2 regions of the Streptomyces sp. NPDC048612 genome follow, and region 1 is predicted to be linked to the other one. Evidence: riboswitches for the same ligand, from Rfam matches in the RefSeq annotation. Region 1 holds a riboswitch; the other holds the start of a gene.

What was found. Region 1 has a riboswitch for cyclic di-AMP ahead of ACGFN2_RS30060 (M23 family metallopeptidase). Riboswitches for the same ligand answer to the same signal wherever they lie in the genome.
Positions count from the first base shown of each region.
Region 2: another riboswitch for cyclic di-AMP. It lies ahead of ACGFN2_RS19640 (M23 family metallopeptidase); the one in region 1 lies ahead of ACGFN2_RS30060 (M23 family metallopeptidase).

Region 1 is NZ_JBICVV010000025.1:111,593-116,432, forward strand. It holds gene ACGFN2_RS30050 (M16 family metallopeptidase) at 34-1,374, shown strand; gene ACGFN2_RS30055 (pitrilysin family protein) at 1,413-2,795, shown strand; cyclic di-AMP (ydaO/yuaA leader) riboswitch at 3,021-3,176, shown strand; gene ACGFN2_RS30060 (M23 family metallopeptidase) at 3,189-3,989, shown strand; gene ACGFN2_RS30065 (GntR family transcriptional regulator) at 4,253-4,840, shown strand, end outside.
Region 2 is NZ_JBICVV010000012.1:21,889-26,728, reverse strand. It holds gene ACGFN2_RS19650 (PP2C family protein-serine/threonine phosphatase) at 23-1,177, shown strand; gene ACGFN2_RS19645 (DUF2332 domain-containing protein) at 1,226-2,371, opposite strand; cyclic di-AMP (ydaO/yuaA leader) riboswitch at 2,657-2,812, shown strand; gene ACGFN2_RS19640 (M23 family metallopeptidase) at 2,824-3,948, shown strand; gene ACGFN2_RS19635 (aldo/keto reductase) at 4,025-4,840, shown strand, end outside.

The DNA of each region.
Region 1 (4,840 bases):
CCTCGCAAGCGGATCGAAGGGACGTACATGCCCATGGGTCACACGGCCACAGAACAAGCCGGCTCCGGCGGCCTGACAGCAACCGAGCACCGGCTGGCCAACGGCCTGCGCGTGGTGCTCTCCGAAGACCACCTGACCCCGGTCGCAGCCGTCTGCCTGTGGTACGACGTCGGCTCCCGCCACGAGGTCAAGGGCCGTACCGGCCTGGCTCACCTCTTCGAGCACCTGATGTTCCAGGGGTCCGCGCAGGTGAAGGGCAACGGCCACTTCGAGCTGGTGCAGGGCGCCGGCGGTTCGCTCAACGGCACCACGAGCTTCGAGCGCACCAACTACTTCGAGACCATGCCCGCCCATGAGCTGGAGCTCGCGCTCTGGCTGGAGGCGGACCGGATGGGCTCGCTGCTGACCGCGCTCGACGAGGACTCCCTGGAGAACCAGCGCGACGTCGTCAAGAACGAGCGCCGCCAGCGCTACGACAACGTCCCCTACGGCACGGCCTTCGAGAAGCTCACGGCCATGGCGTACCCCGAGGGACACCCGTACCACCACACGCCCATCGGGTCGATGGCGGACCTGGACGCGGCCTCCCTGGAGGACGCGCGGGCTTTCTTCCGCACCTACTACGCGCCCAACAACGCCGTCCTGTCGGTCGTCGGCGACATCGACCCCGAGCGGACGCTGGCCTGGATCGAGAAGTACTTCGGTTCGATCCCCTCGCACGACGGCAAGCAGCCGCCGCGCGACGGCACCCTGCCCGACGTCATCGGCGGCGAGCTGCGTGAGGTCGTCGAGGAGGAGGTGCCCTCCCGCGCGCTGATGGCGGCCTACCGCCTGCCGCACGACGGCACCCGTGAGGCGGACGCCGGTGACCTGGCGCTGACCGTCCTGGGCGGCGGCGAGTCCTCCCGCCTGTACAACCGGCTGGTGCGCCGGGACCGCAGCGCCGTCGCGGCCGGCTTCGGCCTGCTGCGGCTGGCCGGCGCCCCCTCGCTGGGCTGGCTGGACGTGAAGACCTCCGGCGGGGTCGAGGTGCCCGCCATCGAGCGCGCGGTCGACGAGGAGCTGGCGCGCTTCGCCGCCGAGGGGCCGACCCCGGAGGAGATGGAGCGGGCGCAGGCCCAGCTGGAGCGCGAGTGGCTGGACCGGCTGGCCACGGTCAGCGGCCGCGCCGACGAACTGTGCCGCTACGCCGTCCTGTTCGGCGACCCGCAGCTCGCGCTGACCGCCGTCCAGCGCGTCCTGGACGTCACCCCCGAGGAGGTGCAGGCCGTCGCCAAGGCCCGGCTGCGCCCCGACAACCGCGCGGTGCTCGTCTACGAGCCCACCGAGCCGACCGACGCCGCCGACGACGAGGAAGGGGAGGCGCACCAGTGAGCGACGCCACCACCCACGCCGATTCTCCCGTGAGCACCATGGACTTCCACCCGCAGCCCCAGGGGGGCGCGCCCAAGCCGTGGGCCTTCCCGGCCCCCGACCGCAGCCAACTGCCCAACGGGCTCACCCTGCTGACCAGCCACCGCCCCGGCCAGCAGGTCGTCGCCGTCGAGATCAACCTCGTCGCGCCGCTGGACGCCGAACCCGAGGGCCTGGACGGCGTCGCCACGATCATGGCGCGTGCGCTGTCCGAGGGCACCGACACCCATGACGCGGAGGAGTTCGCCGCCGAGCTGGAGCGCTGCGGCGCCACCCTGGACGCGCACGCCGACCACCCCGGCGTACGGGTCTCCCTCGAGGTGCCGGCGTCCCGGCTGACCCGTGCGCTCGGTCTGCTCGCCGACGCGCTGCGGGCCCCCGCCTTCCCGGAGAGCGAGGTCGAGCGGCTGGTCCGCAACCGCCTCGACGAGATCCCGCACGAGCTCGCCAACCCGGCCCGCCGTGCCGCGATGGCGCTGTCCAAGGACCTGTTCCCGGCCACCGCCCGCATGTCGCGGCCCCGGCAGGGCACCGAGGAGACCGTCGCCCGTATCGACGCCGCGGCCGTCCGCGCCTTCTACGACGCCCACGTACGGCCCGCCACGGCCACCGCCGTGATCGTCGGTGACTTCACCGGTGTCGACCTCGCCGCGGCGCTCGCCGACACCCTCGGCGCCTGGACCGGCTCCACGGCCGAGCCGCTGAAGGCCGCTCCGATCGTCGCCGACGACACCGGCCGGGTGGTGATCGTCGACCGCCCCGGCGCCGTCCAGACGCAGCTGCTCATCGGCCGTATCGGCGCCGACCGGCACGACCGGGTGTGGCCGGCCCAGGTCCTCGGCACGTACTGCCTGGGCGGCACCCTCACCTCCCGCCTGGACCGCGTGCTGCGGGAGGAGAAGGGCTACACCTACGGGGTGCGCGCCTTCGGCCAGGTGCTCCGCTCCACCGCCCCCTCCTCCCCGGAGGGGTCCACGGGCGCCGCGCTGCTCGCCATCAGCGGCTCGGTCGACACCGGCTCCACCGTCCCGGCGCTCGAGGACCTGTGGAAGGTGCTGCGCACCCTCGCGGCAGAGGGGCTCACGGACGAGGAGCGGGATGTCGCCGTGCAGAACCTCGTCGGGGTCGCGCCGCTGAAGTACGAGACCGCTGCGGCCGTCGCGGGCACCCTCGCCGACCAGGTGGAGCAGCAGCTCCCGGACGACTTCCAGGCGCAGTTGTACGCCCGCCTCGCGGAGACCGGCACGGTCGAGGCCACCGCGGCGGCGGTCAACGCCTTCCCCGTGGACCGGCTGGTGACGGTCCTGGTGGGCGACGCAGCACAGATCGCCGAGCCGGTCAAGGGGCTGGGCATCGGTGAGGTGACCGTCGTAGGCGGCTAGTCCCCGCCGTTGGTCCCCGCCGTGTGACGGAAGGTCACATGTCGACGAGGCGGCTCCCGTGACGCACGAGTGTCACGGGAGCCGCCGTATGTCCGGTTTATCTCCGTCGGTGCTCCCGTTCTTGTGGCATCCCGCACAAAAAACCGGTTCTGTTTGCCGATTGAAAGTTGCCCCGTTTAGCGTCGGTCCGGCTGTTCGTCACAAGTCCGCCACAACAGTGGCACCGGGCAGTCATCGCCGAGTCCCCGTACGGCGCGAGCCAGGGGAGCCGGGGACCCATACGTCCCGTGGGGTGAATCGGGCTCCTCTCCGAGGAGGCCGTAGGAGACCTTCCTGCTCCGAACCCGTCAGCTAACCCGGTAGGCGAGAAGGAGGGAAAGGACAAGCCAGCCCATGGCGTTCATCCGTGCCACCGGGAAGCACCGCCGCACGAGCCGTCCCGTCCGGACGACCCGCAACATCGCCGGCATAGCCACCATCGCGGCCGGCGGTGTGGTTGCCTCCGTGGCCTCGCCGGCGCTGGCCGCGACGGACGAGTCGCGCGTCCACGACACCGGACTCCAGCAGGCCGTCGTGCTGGGTGACGAGCTGGCCAACCGGGTCGCCGCGCAGGCCGACGCGCAGCAGGCCGACGCCGAGGTCGCCGCGGCGAAGGCGAAGGCCGAGGCCGTCGCCAAGCGGCAGGCCGACGAGGCCAAGCGGCGCGCCGAGGCCGCGAAGAAGAAGGCCAAGGCCGCCCACGAGGCCAAGGTGCGGGCGGCCCGCGACGCGGAGCGCAAGCGCCTCAACGCCTTCGTCGCCCCCGTCGGCGACTCCTACGTCTCCACCGCCTACAAGGCGTCCAGCGGCCTGTGGTCCTCCGGCAGCCACACCGGCATCGACTTCCACGCCGCCTCCGGCACCAGCGTCCACGCGGTCGGCTCGGGCACCGTCGTCGAGGCCGGCTGGGGCGGCTCGTACGGCAACAACATCGTGATCAAGATGAACGACGGCACGTACACCCAGTACGGCCACCTGTCGTCGCTCGGTGTCTCGGTCGGCCAGAAGGTCACCCCCGGCGAGCAGATCGGCCTCTCCGGCGCCACCGGCAACGTCACCGGCCCGCACCTGCACTTCGAGGCCCGCACGGGCGCCGACTACGGCTCGGACATCGACCCGGTCGCCTACCTCCGCGGGCACGGCGTCAACGTCTGACCCCCTGCCCCTCCGCTGCCGCGCCCCTACGGGTCCCGCGCCGCACGCCGAGCACCTTTCCCGAGCCCCGGTCCCACGACCGGGGCTCCGGCGTTTCCGGCGCCGGGTGGTCCGTACGGATAGCGCCGGTCGGCCGCGACTTCCGGCCAAATAATATCCATGAATAACCCTGGCCCGTCGGAAAAGCCGTGCCGGTCGAATAGGGTCACGGAAAAGCCGCCGACCGGCGGCGTTTCCAGGGGATTACGGCGGAGGCACGGAAGATGCGAGGCCATATTTCCGCGCATGCGGTGTGCACGGCGATTCGCGACGACATCGTCTCCGGTGCGCTGGCGCCGGGGAGCCGGCTGGTCGAGGAGATCCTGGCGGCCCGTTACGGCGTCTCCAGGGTGCCGGTCCGTGAGGCACTGCGCACCCTCCAGTCCGAGGGCTTCGTCACCACCCGCCACCACGCGGGCGCCTGCGTCGCCGAGCCGACCGAGCAGGAGGCCGCCGATCTCCTCGACATCCGCGCCCTGCTGGAGCCGCTGGGCGCCGCCCGCGCGGCCGCCCGCCGCAGTCCGGCCCACCTCAAGGTGCTCCGCGGCCTGGTGCGGCTCGGCCGCGAGCGGGCCCGCCACGGCACCCCCGCGGATCTGCGCCAACTGGACGGCTGGTTCCACGAGACGCTCGCCCAGGCGACCGGCAGCCCCAGCCTGACGGCGCTGCTGACCCAGCTGCGGCGCAAGATCGAGTGGATGTACACGGTGGAACCGCCGCCCCGGGCCGGCGAGTCCTGGGACGAACACGGCGCGGTGCTGGACGCGGTGGCCCGGGGAGACGCGGAGCGGGCGCGCGCCCTGATGGCGGCT
Region 2 (4,840 bases), on a different contig from region 1:
GAGTGGGAAGAGGCCGGTGCGGATGCTCCGAGGTGAGGCGCCTTCCGGGGGCGACGGGGAGGGGAACGGGCAGCGCCGCTCGTGGCGGGCCGCGTCCGGGCTTCCGCTGGTGCGCCGGCTTCCCGTCCTCCTGATCGTCGGCGGGGTCGTCTTCAGCGTGGCGACGCCGCCCGGCTACACCGCCGCCCCCTTCTTCTCGGCCGCTCCGCCGGCCGCGGCGGCGCTCTTCTCCCTGCGCGGCACCGTTCTCACGGCGCTGGCCGCTGTGCTCGGCGAGGTCTGGGGCGTGAGCTACCGCGGTGCCGGGCCTGGCCAGGGCGCGGCGGTGGCGGAGAGCGCCGTGGTCCTGGTCGTCGCCCTGCTGGCGGTCGCCCTCCACCGGGCCACCCGAAGGGCCGACGCCCGCCCGGCCTCCGTACGGGACGTCGCGGAGGCGGTCCGGCGCGCCGTCCTGCCCACGCCGCCCGGACGGCTCGCCGGGCTCGCCCTCGCCGCCCGCTACGTGGGCGCGCGGGCGGAGGCCCTGACCGGCGGCGACCTCTATGCCGTGCAGGACACCCCGCACGGGGTGCGGATGATCATCGGCGACGTACGGGGCAAGGGGCCGGCGGCGGTGGAGACCGCGGTGAGTGTCCTCGGTGCCTTCCGGGAGGCGGCGGAGCAGGAGTGCACCCTGGGGGCGGTGGCGGGCCGGCTGGAGCGGGCGGTGCGGCGGGACGGCGGGCGGCGCGAAGGGGCGGAGTGGACCGAGGCGTTCACCACTGCCGTACTGGCCGAGATCCCCGCCCATGGGCAGTCCGCCCTGCGGGTGCTCAACCGGGGCCACCCGCCCCCACTGCTGCTCACCCCGGACGGCGGTCTGCGCGAGCTGGCTCCCGAGGCGCCGGCGCCGCCCCTCGGGCTGGGCGAGCTGACCAACCGCCCGGACCACGCGGACGAGACGTTCTTCCCGGCCGGGGCCCTGCTGCTGTTCTTCACCGACGGGGTGACCGCGGCCCGGGACCTGCTCGGCCGCAGCTACCACCCGCCGAGCAGACTGCGCGGCCGCCGTTTCCCCGGCCCCGACGCCCTCCTGGACACCCTCGTCGAGGAGGTCGCCCGGCATACCGGCAGAACGGGCGGCGCACCGGCCGACGACATGGCGCTGCTGGCGGTGCAGCGGCCTATGGGGGAGTAGGAGGCCCGTACCGGATGCGGCGTGCGCAGGGCTCGCCGCCCCACGCGCTCAGCGGCCCGGGAGGTCCGCCGCCCCGGGGAGGTGGTGCAGGCTCTGGCCGTGCGGGCCGGTGCGTGCGACCGGGTGGCCGTCGAGCGCGAGGGTCAGCAGCCGCGCGCCGTCCGGGCGGGGCGACGGGGGTGCGGTTTCGGTGAGCCACGGCAGCACGGAGTGGTGCTCGTTGGAGACCCAGTGGCCGCCGCCGGGCCGCGCGTCGAGCAGCGACCGTACGAGGCGCGCGAACTCCTCGCGGCGGGCCGGCGGGAGGTACGCCAGCGCCGCGCTGTGGAAGATGACCAGCGTCGCCTCGGGCGGTGCCTCGGCGGCGAGCGCGGGCAGCTCGTCGATCAGGTCGCCGCGCACCATCCGCGGCCGCGGCGCCGCCCGTACCGCTTCGACGGCCGCCGACAGCCGGGCCGCCCGCTCCTCGTCGCCCGGCCGGACGAGCGCCCGCAGCCAGCGCAGATCGTCCGGTTCGGCCACCGGGTCGAGCGGGTCGAGGCCGATGCCGGCCCGCCAGACGATCTGCGGCAGCCGCTCGGGCAGTTCGCCGGCCGCCCCGCCCGTACGGCAGGTGAGCACCAGCGGGCTCTCCGGCGCGCCCAGCTCGGCCCGGAGGGCGCCCGCGCGGTGGCCCTCCCCGTACGCGTCCTCGTCCCCGTGCGCGTCCTCGTACCGGTAGCGATAGCGGTCGGGGTGCAGACACAGCCCGGCGGACGCGCCCACCTCCAGGAGCGCCAGCGGCTGCGGCAGACGGGCGAGCAGCGGCAGCAGGGTGGCGCAGCGGGCCGGTTCGTCGTTCCGGGCGGTGCGCTGCATGATCACCGCGCGCACCTCGTCCCAGTGCCGGATCGTCCACTCGCGCCAGCGTCCGTACGCCGACTCGCCGCGCGGGCCCGACTCGGCGTGCGGGCCGTCGAGATGGCGGACGGCGGCGAGCAGGAGGTCCGGCTGCTGCTTGTCGCCGGCCGGCAGCGATCCGGACAGCAGGTCGCAGAGCTCCGCGTCCTGGCTGATCCGCGCGCTCAGCTCCTCGTGCGCCTCCGACCGGCCCCGGGCCTCCCACCAGGAGAACTCCCGGTACCGCTCCGCCACTCCCCACGCATTACCGGCAGCACGCCCGGCGTGCCCGGTGTTCCCGACGTCGACGACCATGATCCGACGTTACGCTCTCACCCTCCGTGACCGAGGGGCGCCCCTCCGCATAACGACTGGTGCACAATCCGCCGGAGATCGTTTAGCGGCGCACGGCCAACTCGCCCGGTTTACGGCCGGGGTGGCCGAAAAAGTCCCTGCGACCAGGGCGTACCGCACCGACAAGGATTCGTGGGAACGCTTGGAATTCGGTCGCCATCTCTATTACTGTCCGATAACGCAGCGCGGTCGTCCCAGCCGCCGCAAGAGGCGGCACCGCGCGCCGACGCCGAATCCCGCACGCGCTTTTCACGCACCCCCAAGCACTTCGAACTGCACCAAGGGAACCGGGGAACCAACTTCCTTGGGGTGAATCGGACGCCCTCCGCCAGCGGGCGTCCGTAGGAGACCTTCCTGCTCCGAACCCGTCAGCTAACCCGGTAGGCGAGAAGGAAGGAAAGGAGTGCGCCCCCGTGGCGTCCAACAGGCCTGCCCCCGAGTCCCCGTCCGGCTACGAGCTCGACGACCGAGGTGCTTTCCCGGGCCCCGGCACCAGTGATGACGGCGGACCGTGGGAGGAGTGGAATCCCACCGAGGAATCCACCCGTTCCGTCCGCGGCAAACACCGGGTGGCCAAGCAGCGCGGCGGACTTTCCCGGAGCGGCACCGTCCTCGGTGTCGGCGTCATCGCCGCGGTCGGTGCGAGCGGAATGGCCTCGGCCGAGGACCGTCCGCCGGTGCCGATCTCGATGCCCGATGTCGGCGGCATGGCCGACGACCTCTCCGAGAAGCTGCCGGACGCGAAGTCGCTGCCCGGTATCGGCGAGCTGATATCCGACGACGACTCCGCCACCGCGTCCGCCGAGGCCGCCTCGGCTCCCGTCGACGGCGTGGCGCCCGCCGGGCCGCTCACCCGGACCATGCACGCGAGCGCGGACACCGGCGGTGACACGGGCGCCGGCGAGGCGCTGCGCAGCCGCATCCTCCAGCAGGCCGACGCGCAGCAGGACGCCGCCGAGCAGGAGGCCCGTGACGCCGCCGAGAAGGCCGCGGTCCAGCAGGCCGCGACGGAAGCCGCTGACCGACAGGAGTCGGCCGAAAAGGCCGCAGCAGCCAAGAAGGCGGCCGAGATGGAGGCCCAGCGCAAGGCGGAGGAAGCGGCCCGGCAGAAGGCGGAGGCCGAACGCCTCGCCAAACTGGCCAAGAGCTTCATCGCCCCGGTGTCCTCCTACACGCTCACCGCCGGCTTCGGCCAGGCAGGCGACCGCTGGGCCGCCGACCACACCGGCCAGGACTTCGCCGCGCCGACCGGCACCCCCGTCAAGGCGGTGCACTCCGGCACCATCACGCAGGCCGGCTGGGCCGGCTCGTACGGCTACCGCATCGTCCTGACCCTCGACGACGGCACCGAACTCTGGTTCTGCCACCTCTCCTCGATGGTGAAGACCTCCGGCAAGGTCAACACCGGCGACGTCATCGGCCGCGTCGGCGCCACCGGCAACGTCACCGGCCCCCACCTCCACCTAGAGGTACGCCCCGACGCCGGCGACCCGATCGACCCGATGCCCTGGCTGCGGGACCACGGGATCAACGTCTGAGGGGCGGGGCAGGGGCGGGGCAGCGCCGGGGGAAACGGAAGGAATAACTCCGCTCCCACCGGCGCTGCGTCTACGCATGACCGCGACACACAAGCCCCTCGGCTCCCTCTCCGTCTCCCCGCTCTCCCTCGGGGGCAATGTCTTCGGCTGGACGGCTGACGAGGCCGCCTCCTTCGCCGTGCTCGACGCGTACGTGGCGGGCGGTGGCAACTTCATCGACACCGCCGACGCCTATTCGGCCTGGGTCCCCGGCAACGAGGGCGGCGAATCCGAGACCGTCATCGGCAACTGGCTGGCCTCCCGCGGCAACCGCTCCGAGGTCGTCATCGCCACCAAGGTCGGCGCCCTCCCCGGCTACAAGGGTCTGTCCCCCGCCACGATCAAGTCCGCGGTCGACAACTCCCTCGCCCGTCTGCGCACCGACTACATCGACCTCTACTACACCCACTACGACGACGAGTCGGTCGAGGTCGCGGAGTTCCTCTCGGCCCTCGACGACCTCGTCCGGGCCGGCAAGGTCCGCGAGATCGCCGCCTCCAACATCTCGGCGCAGCGCCTGGAGGAGTCCCTGGCCTGCTCCGCCCGCGAGGGCCTGGCCCGCTACGTCGCCCTCCAGCCCCACTACAACCTGGTCTCCCGCGGCACCTACGAGGGCGAACTCGCCGAGGTCGCCGCCCGCCACGGCCTGGGCGCGGTGCCGTACTTCGCGCTCGCCGCCGGCTTCCTGACCGGCAAGTACCGCCCGGGCACCCAGGTCGACAGCGACCGCTCCGGGAGCGCTGCCCCGTACCAGGACACCGACCGCGGCCGCCGCGTCCTCCAGGCCCTCGACACCGTCGCCGCCGCCCACCGCGCAGAACCGGCCACCATCGCCCTCGCCTGGCTCGCCGCC